3 regions of the Serratia sp. Sp408 genome follow, and region 2 is predicted to be linked to each of the others. Evidence: predicted binding sites of a transcription regulator. Region 2 holds the regulator's gene; each other region holds the start of a gene.
The links. The regulator PurR, encoded in region 2, represses purine synthesis genes. The targets are predictions, from matches to a motif close to CANGCAAACGTTTGCNTG.
Positions count from the first base shown of each region.

Region 1: AC2AXP_RS21045 (nucleobase:cation symporter-2 family protein) is a predicted target of PurR. The motif match lies at 2,153-2,170, and genes of this name have one in related genera.
Region 3: serA (phosphoglycerate dehydrogenase) is a predicted target of PurR. The motif match lies at 5,891-5,908, and genes of this name have one in related genera.

Region 1 is NZ_JBXUFT010000010.1:38,663-46,168, forward strand. Features, by position in the region: gene AC2AXP_RS21040 (AsmA family protein) at 1-573, opposite strand, end outside; gene AC2AXP_RS21045 (nucleobase:cation symporter-2 family protein) at 704-2,098, opposite strand; gene gltS (sodium/glutamate symporter) at 2,340-3,551, shown strand; gene recG (ATP-dependent DNA helicase RecG) at 3,615-5,696, opposite strand; gene trmH (tRNA (guanosine(18)-2'-O)-methyltransferase TrmH) at 5,693-6,388, opposite strand; gene spoT (bifunctional GTP diphosphokinase/guanosine-3',5'-bis pyrophosphate 3'-pyrophosphohydrolase) at 6,394-7,506, opposite strand, start outside.
Region 2 is NZ_JBXUFT010000001.1:1,191,959-1,199,464, reverse strand. Features, by position in the region: gene AC2AXP_RS05695 (C40 family peptidase) at 1-834, shown strand, start outside; gene sodB (superoxide dismutase [Fe]) at 1,055-1,633, shown strand; gene cydH (cytochrome bd-I oxidase subunit CydH) at 1,707-1,796, opposite strand; gene purR (HTH-type transcriptional repressor PurR) at 2,121-3,146, shown strand; gene punR (DNA-binding transcriptional activator PunR) at 3,173-4,093, opposite strand; gene punC (purine nucleoside transporter PunC) at 4,216-5,421, shown strand; gene cfa (cyclopropane fatty acyl phospholipid synthase) at 5,766-6,917, shown strand; gene AC2AXP_RS05660 (I78 family peptidase inhibitor) at 7,005-7,304, opposite strand; gene AC2AXP_RS05655 (riboflavin synthase) at 7,351-7,506, opposite strand, start outside.
Region 3 is NZ_JBXUFT010000009.1:162,856-170,361, reverse strand. Features, by position in the region: gene fbaA (class II fructose-bisphosphate aldolase) at 27-1,106, shown strand; gene mscS (small-conductance mechanosensitive channel MscS) at 1,332-2,201, shown strand; gene argO (arginine exporter ArgO) at 2,385-2,999, shown strand; gene AC2AXP_RS20870 (oxidative stress defense protein) at 3,182-3,913, shown strand; gene AC2AXP_RS20865 (LysR family transcriptional regulator ArgP) at 3,965-4,858, opposite strand; gene rpiA (ribose-5-phosphate isomerase RpiA) at 4,986-5,642, shown strand; gene serA (phosphoglycerate dehydrogenase) at 6,107-7,345, shown strand; gene AC2AXP_RS20850 (5-formyltetrahydrofolate cyclo-ligase) at 7,400-7,506, opposite strand, start outside.

The DNA of each region.
Region 1 (7,506 bases), on a different contig from region 2:
ATTTTGTTTGATTTCTCCCTGTACCAGCACCTGGGAGGCGGGGATACCGTTCAGCGACAGTGAACCGGCGCTGAACTGGAACTGGTTGTTTTCACCCAGTACATAGCCGGCTTTTGGCTGCCATGGCGTAATGCCGGCATTGACCTTCTGCGCGTTGAGCTGCCAATCGGTATCGCTGGATTGCAGCGCCATATTGCTCAATTGCAGCACGTCCGCCTGCAATGGCAGCGCGGCCTGCGGCTGCAAGTTCAGCGTACCGTCGCGCAGCGTGACGCTGTGGAAATAGCGCGGGTTGGTAATTTGGCGCAGACTCAAGCCGAGATCGATCCGTTTGGCGGCCAGCGACTGCGGCTGGTTGCGGCGCGTCAGCGTCACCTCTTCCAGGCTGATTTGAGCCGGCTGACGCCAGGCATGGCTGATTTTGCCTATGCTGAGCCGATAGTCGCTGTTATCGCTTACCCAGTTGCCGAGCCGCTCGGCGGCCCAACGCGTTTGCCCGATGACATACAGCAGCACTAGCGCGAGCACTACCAACAGCAGCAACGTCAGCAACAGTTTCCCGATAAATTTCATCGCCTATACCTGCGTCGGTCAAAAAAGATACCCTGTTTATGCCGTAATTGGCCCATCATCTCAAGGGCAATGGTCTGATAGGCAATAAAAAAACGGCCGATGGAGGCCGTTTTGTCACATCGCGCGGAGATTATTCTTTTTCTTGTGGGAACAGCAGATTCAGCACGATAGCGGTAATGCCGCCGGCGGCGATGCCGGAAGACAGCAGGGTCTTCAGCCAGTCTGGCGCAAACTGCAAAATCAGCGGTTGCTGTGAAACCCCCATGCCTACCGCCAGCGACAGGGCCATGATCATGATGGCGCGACGATTGAGCTTTTCACGTGAAACGATGCGTACGCCCGACGCGGCGATGGTGCCGAACATGACGATGGTCGCACCACCCAGCACCGGTTCGGGAATGTGCTGTACGAATCCGGCTACCGCCGGGAATAGGCCAAGCACAATCAGCATCAGCGCGACCACGAAGCCGACGTAGCGGCTGGCGACGCCGGTCAGTTGGATGACGCCGTTGTTCTGGCCGAAACAGGAGTTCGGGAAGGTATTGAACACCGCCGAGAGCATCGAGTTCAGGCCATTGGCCAACACCCCGCCTTTCAGACGCTTCATGTACAGCGGGCCACTGACCGGCTGCTCGGAGACGTCAGAGGTGGCGGTGATATCGCCGATGGTTTCCAATGAGGTGACCATAAAGATCAGCATTAGCGGCAGCAGCAGGTTCCAGTCGAAGCCCAATCCATAATACAGCGGCGTCGGGATGGTGATCGGTGAGCCCGGCGGCACCGGCTGGGTTGCTGGCAACATGTCGAGCGCCCAGGCCAGCAAATAGCCGACCGCCATGGCGATTACCAGCGATGCGACGCGCAGATACGGGTTGCGTTGGCGGTTAAGCAGGATAATCACCGCCAGTACCGCGCCGGCCAGGAGCAGATTTTTTGGCGTCCCGAAGGTGTGATCGTTCATCGCGGCATAGCCGCCGCCGATCGACGTCAGGCCGACCTGGATCAGCGACAGCCCGATAATCATCACCACGATACCGGATACCAGCGGCGTAATAATGCGCCGTGCCAGATGCAATACGCGCGACAGTAGAATTTCGGTACAGGAGGCGACCATCAGGGTACCGAACAGCGCAGCCATCATGGTCGGCACATCGGCGCCGCCATTTTTCAGCGCCAGGCCGCCCATAATCAGCGGCGAGACAAAATTGAAACTGGTGCCCTGAATCGACAGCAGGCCGGATCCGACCGGACCCCAGGTTTTGATTTGCAGAATGGATGCCAATCCGGAGGCAAACAGCGACATACTGATAATGTGTTGCGTGTCCTGTGCCGGCAGGCCCAGCGCCTGACAGATCAGCAACGCCGGAGTAATGACGGCGACAAACATCGCCAGCAGATGCTGACCGGCGGCAAACAGCGTTTGCGGCAGCGGTGGGCGATCTTCCAGTCGATAAATCAGTTCACTGTTGCGGGGAGTCGTTGAGACGGACTTTGCGGCATCAAGCTCGGCGGATGGCATGGTCATGGTGAGGCATTTTCCAGAAACGGCAAAGAGCGCATTTTAATCGCCCAGGCAGCAAAAGCAAACGGTTGCGCCTAAATATTATGTTAGGCTGTTTTTATGTTATGTCGCATTTTTATTCATTTTTTCTTGTTTTTTCAGCGGAATTTTCTTCTAATCCTGCACTCGTCAAGTTTAAAAACGATATGGTTTTATATAACTTATTATTTTAATTGGATCTTTTCCCCTCACATGGAGTAGCTAGATGTTTCATCTCGATACTTATGGCACGCTAGTCGCGGCAACCCTGGTTTTGCTCCTTGGGGGCAAATGCGTTAGAACCATCCCCCTGCTCAGAAAATACACCATTCCAGCCCCGGTTGCCGGTGGTCTGCTGGTTGCTCTGTTGCTGCTGATCATGAAAAAGACCGTTAACTGGGAAATCAGCTTCGATATGTCGCTGAAAGATCCGTTAATGCTGGCGTTCTTCGCCACTATCGGTCTGAACGCCAATCTGGCACGGTTGCGCGCTGGCGGCAAGGCGCTGGTGGTGTTCCTGTTTGTGGTGCTGGGCTTGCTGCTGGTGCAGAACGCCATCGGCATTGGCATGGCGAAAATGCTGGGGCTGGATCCGTTGATGGGTCTGATCGCCGGTTCGATCACCCTGTCGGGCGGTCACGGTACCGGTGCGGCCTGGAGTAAGCTGTTTATCGAGCGATATGGCTTTGAAAACGCAACGGAAGTTGCGATGGCCTGTGCGACCTTTGGTCTGGTATTGGGTGGCCTGATTGGCGGGCCGGTAGCGCGCTATCTGGTAAAACACTCCTCTACCCCGGAAGGTTCGCCGGATGACAGTCAGCAACCGAGCGGTTTTGAAAAGCCGGAAAGCGGCCGTCTGATCACCTCATTGGTAATGATTGAAACCATTGCCATGATCGCCATCTGTTTGAGTCTGGGACAGTTGATTTCCGGTCTGTTGCTCGGCTCGGTGCTTGAACTGCCGACCTTCGTCTGCGTGCTGTTTGTCGGCGTGATCCTCAGCAATACCCTGGCGTTTACCGGCTTCTATACCGTATTTGAACGTGCGGTGTCGGTATTGGGCAACGTCAGCCTGTCGCTGTTCCTGGCGATGGCGCTGATGAGTCTGCGACTGTGGGAACTGGCCTCGCTGGCATTGCCGATGCTGGCTATCCTGGCGGTTCAGACGCTGGTAATGGCGCTGTACGCCATTTTCGTTACCTATCGTATCATGGGCAAAAACTACGACGCGGCGGTACTGGCTGCCGGGCACTGTGGTTTTGGCATGGGCGCAACGCCAACGGCGATTGCCAATATGCAGGCGATTACCGATCGCTTTGGTCCGTCGCACCTGGCCTTCCTGGTAGTGCCGATGGTTGGCGCATTCTTCATTGATATCGCCAATGCAATCGTCATCAAGCTGTATCTGCTGCTGCCTGTTTTCCCGGCGGTTGGCTAACGCGAATTGCTAGAGAAGGGCAGATGAGCATCATGCCGGCCACCTTGGGGTGGCCGGCATTTTTTATGCGTTGGAGTAACGGGCTTTTTCTGGCAGCCAGCGTTCGATCAGGGCGTGAGCATGTTCAGGATAGTTTTGGTGAATATGGCGTGCGACGCGCTGCACCTCCGGGATCATTGCCTGATCGCGCAGTAAGTCCGCCACTTTGAATTCGGCGCTGCCGGTCTGTCGGGTGCCCAGCAACTCGCCGGGGCCGCGAATCTCCAGATCGCGCTGGGCAATAACGAAGCCGTCATTGCTGTCGCGTAACACCTGTAAGCGCTTTTGCGCCGTTTTGCTCAACGGCGTTTTGTACAACAGCACGCAGTGCGAGGCTACTGCGCCCCGGCCAACACGACCGCGCAACTGGTGCAACTGCGCCAGCCCCAGACGTTCCGGGTTGTCGATAATCATCAGACTGGCGTTTGGCACGTCCACGCCGACTTCAATCACCGTAGTGGCTACCAGCAGTTGCAGCTCACCCTGTTTGAACGACTGCATTACCGCCTGCTTTTCCTGGGCTTTCATGCGCCCGTGTACCAGCGCGACCTTCAGTTCCGGCAGCGCGGTTTTCAGTTCTTCCCAGGTAGCCTCTGCCGCCTGTGCTTCCAGCAGTTCGGATTCTTCGATCAGCGTACAGACCCAATAAGCCTGGCGGCCTTCTTGCAGGCAGGCGTTTCTGACCCGTTCGATAATATCGGCGCGACGGGTATCAGGGATGGCGACGGTGGTCACCGGCGTACGACCGGGGGGCAGCTCATCGATTACCGAGGTATCGAGATCGGCATAGGCGGTCATCGCCAGCGTGCGTGGAATGGGCGTGGCGGTCATGATCAACTGATGGGCATGGTAGCCTTGCTCTTCGCCCTTTTCCCATAGAGCGAGGCGCTGATGCACGCCAAAACGATGCTGTTCATCAATGATAACCAGGGCCAGCCCGTTAAACTGAACCTGTTCCTGGAACATGGCGTGAGTACCGACCACCATCGAAACCTGGCCACTGGCGATGGCTTCTTGCTGCGCAATCCGCGCTTTTCCTTTCTGTTTGCCAGCCAGCCAGCCGACTTCGATGCCCAGCGGTTCAAACCACTGGCGGAAGTTATTGGCATGCTGTTCGGCCAGCAGTTCGGTGGGCGCCATCAGCGCTACCTGTTTGCCATGCGCAATCGCACGCAACGCTGCCAGCGCCGCAACCAGCGTTTTTCCAGAGCCAACGTCACCCTGTACCAGCCGCATCATCGGGAAATTCTTTTGCAGGTCGGCTTCAATATCGGCAACCACGCGCCGTTGCGCTCCGGTAGGCGCAAAGGGCAACTGGGCGAGAAATTGGTTTTTCAATCGATCGTCCGGCATCAACGGCTGCGCGTGGTAACTTTGCGCTCCGGCGCGGACTGCCAGCATGCTGAGATTGTGCGCCAGCAGCTCCTCCATGATCAGCCGTTTCTGCGCCGGGTGTCGGCCCTGTTCCAGATCGGCCAGCTGGATATCCGGCGCTGGACGATGCAAGGTATGTAACGCCTGCGGCAGGCTCATCAAGCCCCCGCTCAACTCGGTTGGCAGCAGTTCGGCAATCGCGCAGGTATCCAGCAGGGTCAGCGCCTGATCGGTCAGCTTGCGCAGCGTGGCCTGACGGATGCCCTCGGTGGTCGGATACACCGGTGTCAGGGATTCCTGCAGCTCCACCTCGCTGTGTTCCCCCTGAATGCGGTATTCAGGATGGATGATTTCCGCGCCGTGATTGCCGCGTTTGACTTCACCGTAGGCGGTAACGCGCCGGCCGGTGGCCAGGCTGTTTTTCATCGCCGCATTGAAGTTGAAGAAACGCATGGTGAGGATGCCGGTGCCATCGCTGATCTGACAGGTCAACATGCGACGGCGGCCAAAACTGATGTCGGTGCGCAGCACTTCGCCCTCTACCGTGGCGAAAATACCTGACAGCAGCTCGCCAATCGGATATAGCCGAGTGCGGTCTTCATAGCGCAGCGGCAAATGCAGCAGCAGATCCTGGATGGTTTCCAGGCCAATTTTGGCCAGTTTTCCCGCCTGGCTGGCTCCAACCCCGGAAAGCGTGGTCAGTGGGACGGCGTCCAGCAGGCGGCCTTTCATTTTTGTACCGTTGCCTGCATGGCTGCCCACCATTCGGCGCTGGCGACCACCTGGCCCTGTTGATCGATCTGCGGCCGGGGCAGCCCTTTGCGCTTGGCAACGTTGGCCAGCACCGGATATCCCCCTTCGAACAGCAGACGCTGCTGCTCTTCCTGTTCCAGCGTGCTGGCTTCGCGACGATACATGCCGGCATTTTGCCGTTGCCGCTGTGCTTCATACAGGATAAGCGCCGAAGCCACCGATACGTTGAGCGACTGCACCATGCCGATCATCGGAATAATGATGTCACGATCGGCCAATTGCAGCGCTTCTTCGCTGATACCGGATTTCTCCTGGCCCAGCAGAATACAGGTTGGACGGGTATAGTCGATGTCTCGGAAATCTACCGCACGGGCCGAAAGGTTGGTCGCCAGAATTTGCATGCCCTGGCTTTTCAGATGACCGACCGCTTCGCCGATAGTGCGGTGCGTTTTGACATTGACCCAGCTGTTGCTGCCGGCGGCGGAAGAAACCAGCGTACGCATGCGAGTGGTTGGCCACACGGCATGCACCTGGTGCACGCCGACGGCGTCGGCGGTACGGATAATTGCGGAGACGTTATGCGGTTTGTGAACCTGTTCCAGGCAGACCGTCAGATCTGGCTGGCGGGTTGCGAGCATTTCACAAATCCGCGCATAGCGTTCGGGGCTCATAGGCGCTAATTTCGGTTACGGTTAACTTTAATCACATCCGGCATGATACGGATTTTACGCATGATATTCGCCAAATGAATGCGATCACGAGTGGTCAAGCGAATAAAGGCGCTGTAAACCCGGCCATCTTTCTCTTCGGTATTCAGGCTTTGAATGTTCGATTCGGCCGCATTGATCGCCGCCGTCAGGTTAGCCAAGGCGCCCTGATGGTTGAACATATCCACTTTAATTTCGGCAATGAATTCCTGTTCGGTTTCTTTGTCCCACTCTACCGCCATGAACTTTTCCGGTTCTTTCTGGTAGCCGCGGATATTGCGACAGGATTCATGGTGGATAACCAGCCCTTTGCCTGGGCTGACGTGGGCAATGATCGGATCGCCCGGTATCGGTCGGCAGCATTTGGCAAAGGTGATCAGCACGCCGTCGGCACCTTTGATGGCCAGGTTGCGCACGCCGGAAGAGGCGCCAAGGCTGGAACGATCGCCCTGCAGATTCTTCGCGACCACCACGCTCATGGCGTTGCCGAGGCCGATTTCCGCCAGCAGATCGTCCAGCGACGTCAGCTTCATGCGCTCGAGTTCGTGCTGGATGTTTTCCTGTGGAATTTCAGCCAGCTTGCGGCTGCCGCCCAGCGCATGATTAAGCAGGCGACGGCCCAGACTGACGGAATCATCGCGTTTGAGGTTCTTCAGCATTTGGCGGATCTTCGCACGTGCTTTGGAGCTGACGACAAAGTTCAGCCATGCGGCGTTCGGCCGCGCGCCCGGTGCGGTGATGATTTCCACCGTTTGACCGCTGCTCAGCGACTGTGACAGCGGATACGGCTGCCGATCGACACGCGCGCCAACGCAGGCGTGGCCAATATCGGTATGCACCGCGTAGGCGAAATCGACCGGCGTTGCGCCCGCCGGCAGTTCGACAATGCGCCCTTCCGGGGTGAAAACGTAAATCTCATCGGGGAAAAGATCGGATTTGACGCTCTCGATAAATTCAAACGAGCTGCCGGCGCTTTGCTGCAACTCCAGCAGGCTTTGCATCCAGCGCTGGGCGCGGATCTGCGCAGTGGTGCCGGTTTCGCCCTGTTCTTTGTAAGCCCAGTGCGCGGCAACCCCCATTTC
Region 2 (7,506 bases):
ATTATTACGCTCTTTGTGCTGTTGTTTACACAGCTGTTTCTCAATCTGGCGCATGCCGCGCCACAGGCTCGCGTTGCCGCTGAGCAGCGTAAAACCCATGTTAATGAGGCACGCCCGGACGATCGCAAGAAAAAGAAAGCGCTCAAGGCGGCCAAGAAAGCCAAAGTCACTACACCGCAAAAGACGACCGCGTTAAAAACCCGCAAAACATCGACCATAAAAACGGCAAAGAAGACCAGTCGAATTAAATCGTCGCGTAAAACCACGCAGGTTGCCAAAATTCGCGTTACGCCGCCGAAGAAAGGCTATAAAAAAGGTTATGGTCGCCACCGCACTGCGGGTTTGGCCACCACCAAGCGGCTGCGTAACGAAAATCTGCTGCATGATGAAAAACCGCTAAAACTCAGCGCTGCGCATAAAAAACGTTATCAGCACGCCAAACAGACCGCGATGGCCAAACTGATGAACCAGATGGGCAAACCCTACCGCTGGGGCGGTACTTCACCACGCACCGGCTTTGATTGTAGTGGACTGATTTATTACGCCTATAAGGACGTGATGAAAATCAAGATGCCGCGCACCGCCAATGAAATGTTCCACCTGCGGGATGCGGCGCCGATCAAGAAGAACGAACTCGAAAGCGGAGACCTGGTGTTCTTTCGCATAAATAACCGCGGCGCGGCTGACCATGTGGGGGTTTATCTGGGCAACGGCAAATTTATCCAGTCGCCGCGCACCGGGGAGGAAATCCGCATCAGCCAGCTTGATAATGATTACTGGCAAAATCATTACGTCGGTGCCCGCCGCGTGATGACGCCAAAAACCATTCGCTGACGCAACAAGACGATGGCGGCCTCGCCCGGCCGCCATCGTGCCGTTCCCTTCTCTCTTGCCATAACTCTTTTGCCCCGATTTAGCACGCTTTAACTCCTTTTCCTGTCGGGAAATTGCTACCATTAATAACCTCTAAAAAAGAGTGGTTACTGGCGATTCGTTCGCCAAAGTCCCCGGATGGGAACGCCAGATTGGCGCCATATAAAAGAAGGAGAAAGCAATGTCGTTTACACTACCTGCTCTACCGTATGCCAAAGATGCGCTTGAACCGCATATCTCGGCAGAAACGCTGGAATACCACTATGGTAAACATCACAACGCTTATGTGGTTAACCTGAATGCGCTGATCGACGGCAGCGAGTTTCAAGACAAATCATTGGAAGAGATCGTTAAAACCGCCAGCGGCGGCATCTTCAACAACGCCGCGCAGGTGTGGAACCACACCTTTTACTGGCATTGCCTGTCGCCACAGGGCGGCGGTGAGCCAAACGGTAAACTGGCAGAAGCAATCAATCGGGCCTTCGGTAGCTTCGATAAGTTCAAGCAGGCGTTCACACAATCAGCGGTAGGCAATTTTGGCGCCGGCTGGACCTGGCTGGTAAAGAAAAGCGACGGTTCGCTGGCTATCGTTAATACCTCGAATGCAGCCACCCCGCTGACCGGCGAGGACAAGCCGCTGCTGACGGTAGACGTGTGGGAGCACGCTTATTATATCGACTACCGCAATGCGCGGCCGAACTATCTGGAAAACTTCTGGGCGCTGGTGAACTGGGCGTTCGTAGCGGAAAACCTGGCGTAATTGGCCAATACGCGGCAATAAATAAAAAGGCGCAGTTCATATTGAGCTGCGCCTTTATTGATTAAGTCAGGATTCAGTTCAATGCGGCAGTGAAGCTGAAGGCAATAATCATCGCCAATGCACCCAGGGTGGTGAACAAAGACATTTTTAAATCGGTATCCATCAAAAACTCCTTATCAGATAATCTGCGCCAAGCATAAAATCCACAGTATTGGTGCGTCAAATCATTTTCCCACAGTTCCCCAATAAAATCTTGTTATCATTCCACGCTTATAATGTTGATTAGCACTTCCACTTTTGCTCAATATGCGACAAAATTCGCAGTTCACTGCTGCGCACCGGCAATTGAGTCCCTCCAGGTCAAGTGGCTGACGACTTCCACACTAAAAACCAAGTTTTCGTGACTCTGGAGAAGGATCTGCGTAGGCAAACGATTAACAACATGCTTACATGCTAAATACATGTGGGTTTAGGAGTCATTCTTTACATGGCAACGATTAAAGATGTGGCCAAACGCGCGGGCGTTTCCACCACCACCGTTTCGCACGTCATCAATAAGACCCGTTTCGTCGCCGAAGAGACCAAGGCGGCCGTTTGGGCTGCCATTAAAGAGCTGCATTATTCCCCAAGCGCCGTTGCTCGCAGTTTGAAGGTCAATCACACCAAATCCATTGGCCTGCTGGCAACCTCCAGCGAAGCGCCCTATTTCGCTGAAGTGATTGAAGCGGTGGAAAACAGCTGTTACAGCAAGGGCTACACGCTGATTCTGTGCAACTCGCATAACAATCTGGACAAACAGCGCGCCTATCTGGCGATGCTGGCGCAAAAACGCGTCGACGGCCTGCTGGTGATGTGCTCCGAATATCCTGACCAACTGCTCGGCATGCTGGAAGATTATCGCAACATCCCGATGGTGGTGATGGACTGGGGCGCCGCGCGCGGTGACTTCACCGACACCATCATCGACAATGCCTTCGAAGGTGGCTATCTGGCAGGCCGTTATCTGATTGAACGTGGCCACCGCGACATCGGCGCCATTCCCGGGCAACTGTCGCGCAACACCGGCGGCGGCCGTCATCAGGGTTTCCTCAAGGCATTGCAGGAAGCCAATATCGACATCCGTGACCAGTGGATTGTCCAGGGCGACTTCGAGCCGGAGTCCGGTTATAAGGCCATGCACCAGATCCTGTCGCAAAAACAGCGCCCGACCGCCGTGTTCTGCGGCGGCGACATTATGGCCATGGGCGCAATCTGCGCTGCCGACGAGCTCGGGTTGCGCGTGCCGCAGGATATTTCAGTGATCGGTTATGACAATGTACGCAACGCGCGTTACTTCACCCCGGCGCTGACCACTATCCATCAGCCAAAAGAGCGTCTTGGTGAAATGGCATTTACCATGCTGCTGGATCGCATCATCAGCAAACGCGAAGAATCGCAGGTCATTGAAGTACACCCCAAATTGATCGAACGCCGCTCGGTCGCCGACGGCCCGTTCGTCGATTACCGCCGCTAAAGCACCGGCCGGGGGGCGCGATTGCGCTACTCCGGCAATATCACCTCGCTCAACCATTCCTGATTCAGCGTTTCACTGTCGCCGAGATAATCCAGCAACCACGCCATCGCCGGCGACTGCGCGTTCTGCTGCCAGGTCAGGCAACAGGCGCTGGGCGGGAACGGTTCAGGCAGTTGCAACGCCACCAGTTCCCCCTGCTCAATCAACGGCAATACGCGATGTGCCGGCACCATGCCGACGCACAAGCCATCACGCAAACAGTCCACCGCCGATACCCAGTCCGGTACCAGCAACCGCCGTTGGTTATCCAAAGACCAGGTGACGCGCTTGGGCAAGGTGCGTGAGGTGTCCTCCAGCACCAGGGAGGGAAATGGCCGCAGCCGATCGTCATCCAGCGGGCCGGGCAAAACCGCCAGCGGATGGCTGGCGCTGACCACGCACAGCCAGTTCATAAAACCCATGTCGCGAAAGGCAAAGCCGCCACCGGTCGGCACCGCGCGCGTTGCGCCAATTGCCATATCGGCACGCCCGTCCACCAGCGCATCCCACACGCCGTTGAACACTTCCGGCTGTACCCGCAACTCGACGTCCGGGAAATGACGGTAGAAATCCAGCACCAGTTGCCGGCTACGCTGTGGTTTGACGATGATATCGACGGCGATCTTCAACTGGCCGCGCCAGCCGTTGGCCACCTGCTGACACTGACGACGGGTGTCGAGCATTTTTTTGATGACAGCGCGCGATTCCTGAACAAACAATGCGCCGGCAGGCGTCAGCTCCACGTCGCGATGGCGCCGTTCAAACAGCGGCACCGCCAGCCACTGCTCCAACTGACGTACGGTATAACTCACCGCTGACGGCACGCGATGCAGTTCCTGCGCTGCCGCGCTGAAACTGCCGGTACGCGCCACGGCGTCGACCACATCAAGGGAATATTCAGACCACATCGCTTTGCCTTCAATTTTTTTAACAGCAGCTTGCAAATATTACCGTTTCACAAGCAGAGATCCAGCCAGATACACTTGCGACGCTAAAAAAAACCTGCACAACAGCATCAACGAGAAATACCATGCGAAACTTTGGATTTATGTTTTACCTCGCCGGGCTGAGCATGCTCGGCTACCTGGCCACCGATATGTACCTGCCCGCCTTTGGCGCCATGCAGCAAGAATTGCAGATTTCTGCCGGCGCCATCAGCGCCAGCCTCAGTATCTTCCTGGCCGGTTTTGCCTTTGCTCAATTACTCTGGGGGCCACTCTCCGATCGTCTCGGCCGCAAGCCGGTATTGCTGATGGGACTGGCGCTATTTGGCATCGGCTGTCTGGGCATGCTGTGGGCCGATAACGCGATGCAACTGTGGTCATTGCGCTTTATTCAGGCGATCGGCGTCTGTTCCGCTGCGGTCACCTGGCAGGCGATCGTTATCGATCGCTATCGCGAGGGCGCCGCCCATCGCGTGTTCGCTACCATCATGCCGCTGGTGGCGCTGTCGCCAGCGCTGGCGCCGTTGCTCGGAGCCTGGCTGCTGAATCACATGGGCTGGCGCGCCATTTTTGCCGTGCTGCTGGCGATCAGCGCCCTGCTGCTGTTGCCAACGCTGCTGCTCAAAGACAGTTCGCGCCTTGCGCCGGCCGCCGCCAACAACAACGGTATCGGCTTCCTGCAACTGCTGAAGTCGCCGGTGTTTGGCGGTAACGTCATGGTGTTCGCCGCCTGTTCAGCCGGCTTCTTTGCCTGGCTGACCGGCTCGCCATTTATTCTTGGCAACATGGGCTACAGCCCTAATGACATCGGTCTGAGCTACGTGCCGCAGACCCTGGCCTTCCTGCTCGGCGGCTTCGGTTGCCGCACCGCGCTAAACCGCATTAACGGCAACACCTTGCTGCCATGGCTGCTGATAGCGTATGGCATCAGTATGGTGGCGTTGTATCTGGTCGCCACCCTGACCACGCCGACCTTGACCACCCTGCTGATTCCGTTCTGCCTGATGGCATTGGTCAACGGCGCTGTCTACCCGATCGTGGTGGCCAATGCGTTGACGCCGTTCCCGGAAAGCACCGGTAAAGCGGCAGCACTGCAAAACACCTTGCAACTGGGTTTATGCTTTGTTGCCAGTATGCTGGTGTCGGCATTTATCGCACAACCGCTATTGGCGACGGTAACGGTGATGGTGTCTACCGTGGTCTTGGCTGCGATAGGCTATCTGATACAGCGTGGCAAAACGGTCGAGCAACCGCAGTCAACGCCGCGTGAACATGCTAACTCCGCGTCATAATTGCCTTTGGCAATAGTCACTTAAAGAATATTTTTGCCGAGTGCGATTTACAGTTGAGTAAGCGCCTCGGCAAGCCTATACTCAAAAAATAACCTTTAAAAATACCATAGCTAAAAGCGTTTTATTACACGTACTTGTTGTGTACGCGTATGGCGTCACAGTTTATTTTTTGATGAGTTGCCCCACGCCGTTTGGTATCAGGGTTCTCTTGGAATTTTCCTCTGTTCATGTCGGATATCAAACCTTGCGGTGAAATTTGTCGTAGGGATACGTATATGCCCGCAGAAATTGGCTAAGCTTTTTCCCAACGGGCCATAAGTCAGAAGAAAGGTGATGGAGAAGCTATGAGTTCATCGTGTATAGAAGATCTGAGCATCCAGGATAACCAATGGTATCGTATTGCCCATGAAATGCTCAGCATGGCGGGGATTGAAATAAACGGCTCCCGTCCTTTCGATATTCAGGTTAAAAACCCCGAGTTTTTTAAGCGCGTCCTGCAGGAAGGTTCACTGGGGCTGGGTGAAAGTTATATGGACGGCTGGTGGGAATGCGAACGGCTGGACTGTTTCTTTCACCGCGTGGTTGCCGCCGGTCTGGAAAAGAAACTCCCCCACCATTTTAAAGACACGCTGCGCATTGCCGCTGCACGGCTGACCAATCTGCAATCCAAAAAACGTGCCTGGATTGTCGGCAAGGAACATTACGATCTGGGTAATGATCTATTTACCCTGATGCTTGATCCCTATATGCAATATTCCTGCGGCTACTGGAAAGACGCGGCGACGCTCGAACAGGCGCAGGAAGGCAAATTGCGTATTATCTGCGAAAAGCTGCAATTGCAGCCGGGCATGCGCCTGCTGGATATCGGCTGCGGCTGGGGCGGTCTGTCCGCCTTTGCCGCCAAGCACTACGGCGTCTCGGTAGTGGGTGTGACCATTTCCGCCGAACAGCAAAAACTGGCTCAGGCGCGCTGTGAAGGGCTGGACGTGCAGATCCTGCTGCAAGACTATCGGGATCTCGATCAGCAATTTGATCGCATCGCCTCGGTTGGTATGTTTGAACACGTCGGGCCTAAAAATTACCGCACCTATTTCGAGGTGGTCGAGCGCAATTTAAAACCGAACGGGCTATTCCTGCTGCATACCATCGGGTCGAATCGTACGGATATGAATGTTGACCCCTGGATCAACAAATATATCTTCCCGAACGGTTGCCTGCCGTCAGTCAAACATATTGCGCAGGCCAGCGAAGGTCATTTCGTGATGGAAGACTGGCACAATTTTGGCGCCGATTACGATCGTACCCTGATGGCATGGCATGAGCGCTTTAAACAGGCCTGGCCACAGTTGGCCGAACGTTATTCCGAGCGCTTCGAACGCATGTTCAGCTATTATCTCAACGCCTGCGCCGGGGCGTTCCGCGCGCGGGATATCCAGCTTTGGCAGGTTGTTTTCAGCCCGCAAGGCGTTGAAGGCGGAATACGCGTACCGCGTTAACCCTGCCGCCAATCCTCCGCGCATAAAAATGCCGGTCAGACATCGCTGACCGGCATCGCCAATTAACCGCAGATTATCATGGCGGTATCAGCCGCAATAAACCCGAATAATCTTGTCATCCTGATCCGCCAGGAAATTAAGCCGACTCAGATTGAAATCCATGGTGACGGCAGCATTGTAAGGTATGGTACGCACCTGGCGCGCGTCGATCTGCACCCCATCCAGCGAAGAGAGCGGTTTACCCACGTAGTTCTGGTACTGCGCAGCGCCACAGGTATCATCTGCCGTATTCTCCGACGGCGAAGCCGCGCTATTTTCTGACGTGCTGCTACAGGCAGCCAGCGCCATCAGCGCCGCCAACATCAACGTTTTCCGATAAAACTTCACGTTTTTGCTCCTCTGGTTTTGGGTATTTATTGTTACGCCAGCCCGATCAAGGCTTCGGCGCCAGCTCGGTCGCCACCGCCATTGCGGCCTCGCGACTGGCCAGCACACGCTCGACGGTATCGACCACCGCCTGCGTTTGCGGATCGATTTCGATATTCACCTTGTCGCCCAGGCGTTTCTTGCCAAGCGTGGTGCGATCGAG
Region 3 (7,506 bases), on a different contig from region 2:
CGGCCGACGAAACAGGACAAAGTAACATGTCTAAAATTTTTGATTTCGTAAAACCGGGTGTCATCACGGGTGATGACGTTCAGAAAGTATTCGCAGTAGCCAAAGAGAACAACTTTGCGCTGCCAGCTGTCAACTGTGTGGGTACCGACTCCATCAACGCGGTGCTTGAAGCTGCGGCGAAAGTGCGTTCACCTGTCATCGTTCAGTTCTCCAACGGCGGCGCCGCGTTCATCGCTGGCAAAGGCGTGAAAACTGACGTGCCACAGGGCGCAGCGATTCTGGGCGCAATCTCCGGTGCGCATCACGTTCATCAGATGGCTGAACACTACGGCGTGCCGGTTATCCTGCATACCGACCACTGTGCGAAGAAACTGCTGCCATGGATCGACGGCCTGCTGGATGCCGGCGAGAAGCACTTTGCCGCGACCGGTAAACCGCTGTTCTCTTCCCACATGATCGACCTGTCTGAAGAGTCGCTGGAAGAAAACATCGAAATCTGCAGCAAGTACCTGGCACGCATGGCGAAGCTGGGCATGACGCTGGAAATCGAACTGGGTTGTACCGGCGGCGAAGAAGACGGCGTGGACAACAGCCACATGGACGCTTCTGCGCTGTATACCCAACCGGAAGACGTGGCTTACGCGTACGAAAAACTCAACGCCATCAGCCCGCGCTTCACCATCGCTGCCTCCTTCGGCAACGTACATGGCGTGTACAAGCCAGGCAACGTCAAGCTGACGCCAACCATTCTGCGTGATTCTCAGGACTACGTGTCCAAGAAATACAACCTGCCGCACAACAGCCTGAACTTCGTGTTCCACGGCGGTTCCGGTTCAAGCGATGCAGAGATCAAAGAGTCCGTCAGCTACGGCGTGATCAAAATGAACATCGATACCGATACCCAATGGGCGACCTGGGACGGCATCCTGCAATATTACAAACAAAACGAAGGTTATCTGCAAAGCCAATTGGGTAACCCGAAAGGCGCCGATCAGCCGAACAAGAAATACTACGATCCACGTGTCTGGCTGCGCGCTGCGCAAACCAGCATGGTGACTCGTCTGGAGCAGGCATTCAAAGATCTGAACGCCATCGACGTTCTGTAATCCGTTTGCCCGGTGTGCTATGTCGCACCGTTCGCTCGACGCACAAAGGCTCCCTTCGGGGAGCCTTTGTTTTTTGGCGCGGTTTTGATGTTGCCCGCGATGTTTTTTTGCCAAAATTGGCATCGCACAACATTGTTGGTTACCCTTATGCGGGTGGTTTGCGCATCGGATAGACCGATGCTGTTGCTATTTCTCCCTCGGGGAGCTTTAAAGTAGGACGTTAGAATGGAAGATCTCAACGTAGTAAACGGCATTAACAGTGCCAGTAACTGGCTGGTGAAAAACCAGGATTTATTGATTCAGTATGCGGTAAACGTGGTCGCGGCAATCGCCATCTTGATCGTGGGGTCGATTATTGCCCGCATGGTCGGTAATGCGCTGAACCGGGTGATGAAACTGCGTGGTATTGATGCCACGGTTGCCGATTTCCTGTCCGCGATGGCGCGTTACAGCATCCTGGCGTTCACCTTTATTGCCGTATTGGGCCGGGTAGGCGTGCAGACGACCTCGGTTATCGCGGTGCTCGGTGCCGCCGGTCTGGCGGTTGGCCTGGCGTTGCAGGGTTCGCTGTCCAACTTTGCCGCCGGCGTGCTGCTGGTGGCCTTCCGTCCGATCCGTGCCGGTGAGTACGTCGATCTGGGCGGTATTGCCGGCACCGTCGATCAGGTGCAGATTTTTTCCACTACCATGCGCACCCCAGATAACAAAACCATCGTGGTGCCGAACGGTAAAATCATCGCCGGCAATATCATCAACTATTCGCGCGAACCCAATCGCCGGGTAGACATCGTGGTTGGCGTGGCTTACGACGCCGATATCGATCTGGTGAAGAAAGTGCTGAACGACGTGATTGCTGCCGACAAGCGCATCATGCACGAGAAAGGCGTTACCGTGCGCCTGAACGAGATGGCGGCCTCTTCGCTGAACTTCGTCACTCGCTCATGGACCACCAACGCCCAATACTGGGACGTGTACTTCGATCTGATGGAAAACTTCAAGCGTCAGCTGGATGCCAACAGCATCGGTATCCCGTATCCGCAGATGGATGTCCACGTGCGCCATATCGAAAAGGCGCCGGCCAAACCGGCGGAATAACCTGCAGATAGAACGACATAAGGGAGCTTCGGCTCCCTTTTTTTATCGTCCGACGCTCTAATCAGTTTGGCTAATGCAGGATTAGAACTATCCATTTCCCCTAATGATCATCCCCTCGTATGATGCGCGTATTGACCCGTATGCGCCCTCGTCAGGCGCTTTTTGACCTTTCAGAGGAACAGCATGTTAACCGTCTTTTTACAGGGCTTTGCCCTGAGCGCCGCGATGATCCTGCCGCTCGGCCCACAAAACGTTTTTGTGATGAATCAGGGGATCCGTCGACAATATCATCTGATGGTCGCCTCGCTGTGCGCGCTGAGTGACATCGTGCTGATCTGCGCCGGTATTTTCGGCGGCAGCGCGCTGCTGGGGCGGTCGCCGCTGCTGTTGACGTTGGTGACCTGGGGCGGGGTGGCGTTCCTGCTGTGGTACGGCTGGGGGGCGTTTCGCTCCGCCTTCAGCCAACAGTTTGCCTTGACCAGCGCACAGGAGATGAAGCAGAGCCGCTGGCGTCTGGTGGTTACCATGCTGGCGGTCACCTGGCTGAATCCCCATGTCTATCTGGACACCTTTGTGGTGCTTGGCAGCCTGGGTGGGCAGTTGGCGCCGGAGGTGCGTTCCTGGTTTGCCATTGGCGCCGTCAGCGCGTCGATCGTCTGGTTCTTTGCGCTGGCATTGCTGGCCGCCTGGCTGGCGCCGTGGCTGAATACCCCGCTGGCGCAACGGATCATCAATCTTCTGGTTGGCGTGGTAATGTGGCTGATTGCCGCTCAGTTGGCGTGGCAGGGCGCTCATTAACAAGAATTTGTCACTAATCCGAATTTAAAACACCGCGCGATATGCTACGTTTGATGGCAAAGAACCCGCTGTTGTCCCTATCTTCAGTCGCTTGAGTAAATTTCTGCAAATTTGCTTTCGGTTGGCTGTCGGTTGAGGATGATCGGCGGGGAATCAGAACAGCCTGTCATTAAGGAGACACTGTGAAGCTTAAAGCATTGGCTATGGCCGCAATGGTTGGATTAGGGACGCTGCCTGTGGCGCTGCATGCGGCGGAAGTACCAGAAGGGCCACATGTGGTCACCTCTGGCACCGCCAGCGTCGACGCTACCCCGGATATCGCAACGCTGGCAATTGAAGTCAGCGTGTCCTCCAAGGATGCGGCACAGGCCAAGAAACAGGTTGATGAGCGCGTGGCGCAATATTTCGACTTCCTGCAAAAAAACGGCATTGAGAAGAAAGACATCAGCGCCGCCAATCTGCGCACGCAGCCGGAATACGACTACCTGAAAACCGGCGAGTCGGTGCTGAAAGGCTACCGCGCGGTGCGTCAGGTACAGGTGACGCTGCGTAAACTGGACAAGTTGAACGAACTGCTGGATGGGGCGCTGAAATCTGGCCTGAACGAGATCCGTGCCGTTGAGCTGGGGGTTGCCAACCCGGACGTTTACCGCCAGCAGGCGCGCGCGAAGGCGATTGAAAACGCCACCCAGCAGGCTGCTTCACTGGCTCAGGGCTTTAAAGCCAAACTGGGTCCGGTTTACAGCATTCGCTATCACGTCGCCAACTACCAGCCAATGCCAGTGGCGCGCATGTATAAAGCCGCCAGCGACGCGCCGGAAAACAGCGCCGCGCAAACCTACGAACAGCAAAGCATTCACTTTGACGATCAGGTGGATGTGGTGTTTGAACTGCAGCGTAACGCAGCGCAGTAACGCGCCGCAGCAGCAAATAATGAAAGGTTCGCTACGGCGAACCTTTTCTTTTTAGTCCTGACGCAACACCTGATGCCCGTGCGCCAGCAACGCATCGGTCACCTTGCGCATCATGCGGCTTTCCGGTGCAAAGCGGTGCCAGAACAGCATGCGGCGCTGAAACAGCCCCGGGGTCAGATCGATCAGTTCACCGGACGCCAGCTCTTTTTCTATTTGCAGGTGCGGGATCATACAGCAGGTGGTGCCTTGTCGCGCCAGTTGCACAAAGGCTTCGGACGAGTTGACGATGTGGCACGGCACGCTACCCGGCGACAGGTCGAAGTTTTGCTGTAAAAAGGCCTGGTGCATGTCGTCGAGATGATCGAAGGCCACCGCCGGCGCTTTCAGCAGCGCGGAGCGGGTTACGCCGTTGGGGAAATAACGCTCGGCAAAGCCCGGCGAGGCGACGAACAGATAATCCAGCGCGCCAAGCTGATCCACCAGACAGCTCGGCAGCGGCTGCGGTTGGATACTGACCGCGCCGACCACTTCGCCGCGGCGCAGGCGTTCCTGGGTGCGGGTTTCATCTTCCACCTGCAGATTCAGGCGAATTGGCGAATCCGCCAGCACCGGTTTGAGCGCCGGCAGCAACCAGGTGGCCAGACTGTCGGCGTTGACCGCCAGCGACAGCAGCAGCGGCGTATCAACGCCGGTATCGTTACCCAGCCACTCCTCTTCCAACAGCTCGACCTGATGCAGCAGGGCCAGCAGTTTCTGCCCCTGTTCGGTAGGGCGCGGCGGCACGGTACGGACCAGCAATGGCTGGCCGAACAGGTTTTCCAACTGTTTAATGCGTTGAGATACCGCCGATTGAGTGATGCAGAGTTTTTGTGCCGCGCGCTCAAAGCCGCGCTCACGGATCACCGCGTCCAGCGCCTGTAGCGTTCTATAGTCTGGGCGTTTCATCGGAGAGATATCCCTTAAAGTCGTTTGATTTAGGCACTATGCCACAATTTGTGATCCTGCCGGAGTGCAAAACAGCGAATTACCTTATAATACGCACACGTTTTCGTACATAGGCAATGTAAATACCATGACGCAGGATGAACTGAAAAAAGCGGTAGGCTGGGCGGCGCTGGAATATGTCAAACCGGATACCATCGTCGGGGTGGGGACCGGTTCTACCGCGGCGCACTTTATCGACGCGCTGGGGTCGATCAAACATCAGATCAAGGGCGCAGTATCCAGTTCCGACGCCTCGACCGCCAAGCTGAAAAGCCTGGGGATCCCGGTGTTCGACAGCAATGAAGTTGACGTGCTGGATATTTACGTCGACGGTGCCGATGAGATCAACGGCCATATGCAGATGATCAAGGGCGGCGGCGCGGCGCTGACGCGGGAGAAAATCATCGCGGCCATTGCACGCCAGTTCATTTGCATTGCTGACGCCTCCAAACAGGTTGACGTGCTGGGGAAATTCCCACTGCCGGTAGAAGTGATCCCGATGGCGCGTTCCTATGTCGCGCGCGAACTGGTGAAGCTCGGCGGACTGCCGGAATACCGCCAGAACGTGGTGACCGATAACGGCAACGTGATCCTCGACGTACATAATCTGCAAATTGTTGATGCCATCGCGCTGGAAAATAAGATCAACGGCATCGCCGGCGTGGTCACCGTTGGGCTGTTTGCCAATCGTGGCGCCGACATTGCGCTGATCGGCACCTCCGACGGGGTCAAGGTGGTCAAATAAGCCGTTAGCCGCTGTGGCCCGGGCAATCGCCGCCGCTGTGCGGCGTGTTCCGTCGCGTTGAGCATTGGCAAACCGTCCGGGCCGCGTTCGGCATAATTTATGGCAGAAAACATGTTTTATTTATGACGGCGAATTTGGTGACATATGTCACATCTTGGTAATAATTTCCGTTAAGCTTCCGTTAATTTCTTTCCCTATAGCATTTTCCACCAGAATCGACCGACAGCCCTTGGCCTTGTGCTGATGGGCAGGCAATCGTTTGTATTGCCGCTGGCGTTATTTTTGTTATGTTGGTGCGGTGCTGTTCCATTTGTAGCGAAATTTTTACGTGGCAACACGGCGGCAGGCGAGCGAGCCATGCCCAGGCACCTGGCGCTGAGGCGCAGCCATGGCAAGCCAACGTGAAAACAGGCTGGATCTGGATAACGCAGCCGCTTCTGAAGTCTGAACATAGGGTCGGGTAAATGGCAAAAGTATCATTGGAGAAAGACAGGATTAAGTTCCTGTTAGTGGAAGGGGTTCATCAGAGTACGGTAGATAACCTGCGCGCTGCCGGTTATACCAACATTGAATACCATAAAGGTGCATTAGACACCGAATCGCTTAAGGCATCGATCCGCGATGCTCACTTCATCGGCATTCGATCGCGTACGCATCTGACCGAAGAGGTTTTTGCTGCCGCCGAGAAACTGGTTGCGGTAGGCTGTTTCTGCATCGGTACCAACCAGGTTGATTTGCAAGCGGCGACCAAACGCGGTATTCCGGTGTTTAACGCGCCATTCTCCAATACCCGATCCGTGGCTGAAATGGTGCTGGGCGAGCTATTGCTGATGCTGCGTGGCATTCCTTCCGCCAACGCCAAAGCGCACCGTGGCGTGTGGAACAAACTGGCCGTCGGGTCGTTTGAAGCGCGCGGCAAAAAGCTCGGTATCATTGGCTATGGCCATATCGGTACCCAACTGGGCATCCTGGCTGAAGGGCTGGGGATGAAAGTGTTCTTCTACGACATCGAAAACAAGCTGCCGTTGGGCAATGCGCAACAGGTACGTCATCTGTCGGACCTGCTGAACATGAGCGACGTGGTGACGCTGCACGTACCGGAAACGCTGTCGACCAGGAACATGATGGGCCAGGAAGAGCTGGCGCTGATGAAGCCGGGCGCGATCCTGATCAACGCCTCACGCGGTACCGTGGTGGATATTCCTGCGCTGTGCGATGCGTTGGCCAGCAATCATCTGGCGGGCGCGGCGATCGATGTGTTCCCGGAAGAACCGGCAACCAACAGCGATCCGTTCAATTCGCCGCTGTGTGAGTTTGATAACGTGATCCTGACGCCACACATTGGTGGCTCCACGCAGGAAGCGCAGGAAAATATCGGTGATGAAGTGGCCGGCAAACTGGCGAAGTACTCCGACAATGGCTCTACGCTGTCTGCGGTCAACTTCCCGGAAGTGTCGCTGCCGGCGCATGGCCCGAGCGCCAGCCGTCTGCTGCATATTCACCAAAACCGTCCTGGCGTGCTGACGCAGATTAACCAGATCTTTGCGGAAGAGGGCGTCAACATTGCGGCGCAGTATCTGCAAACCGGCCCGGAAATCGGCTATGTGGTGATTGATGTCGAAGCGGAAACCGAACGTGCCGACGCGGCACTGCAGCGTATGAAGGCCATTCAGGGCACTATCCGCGCCCGTCTGCTGCTGTAACCCGGGTTGTGCTAACGTGACCATCCCCAAGGCCGGCTTTGTCCGGCCTTTTTGTTATTCGACGATCTGCCACGCCCAGACCGTTGACGGGGTGATAATCTCCGGCAACGGTATATCCCAATGCTCTGCCGGCAAGGCGTCGACCTGCTGGCAATCGTGCG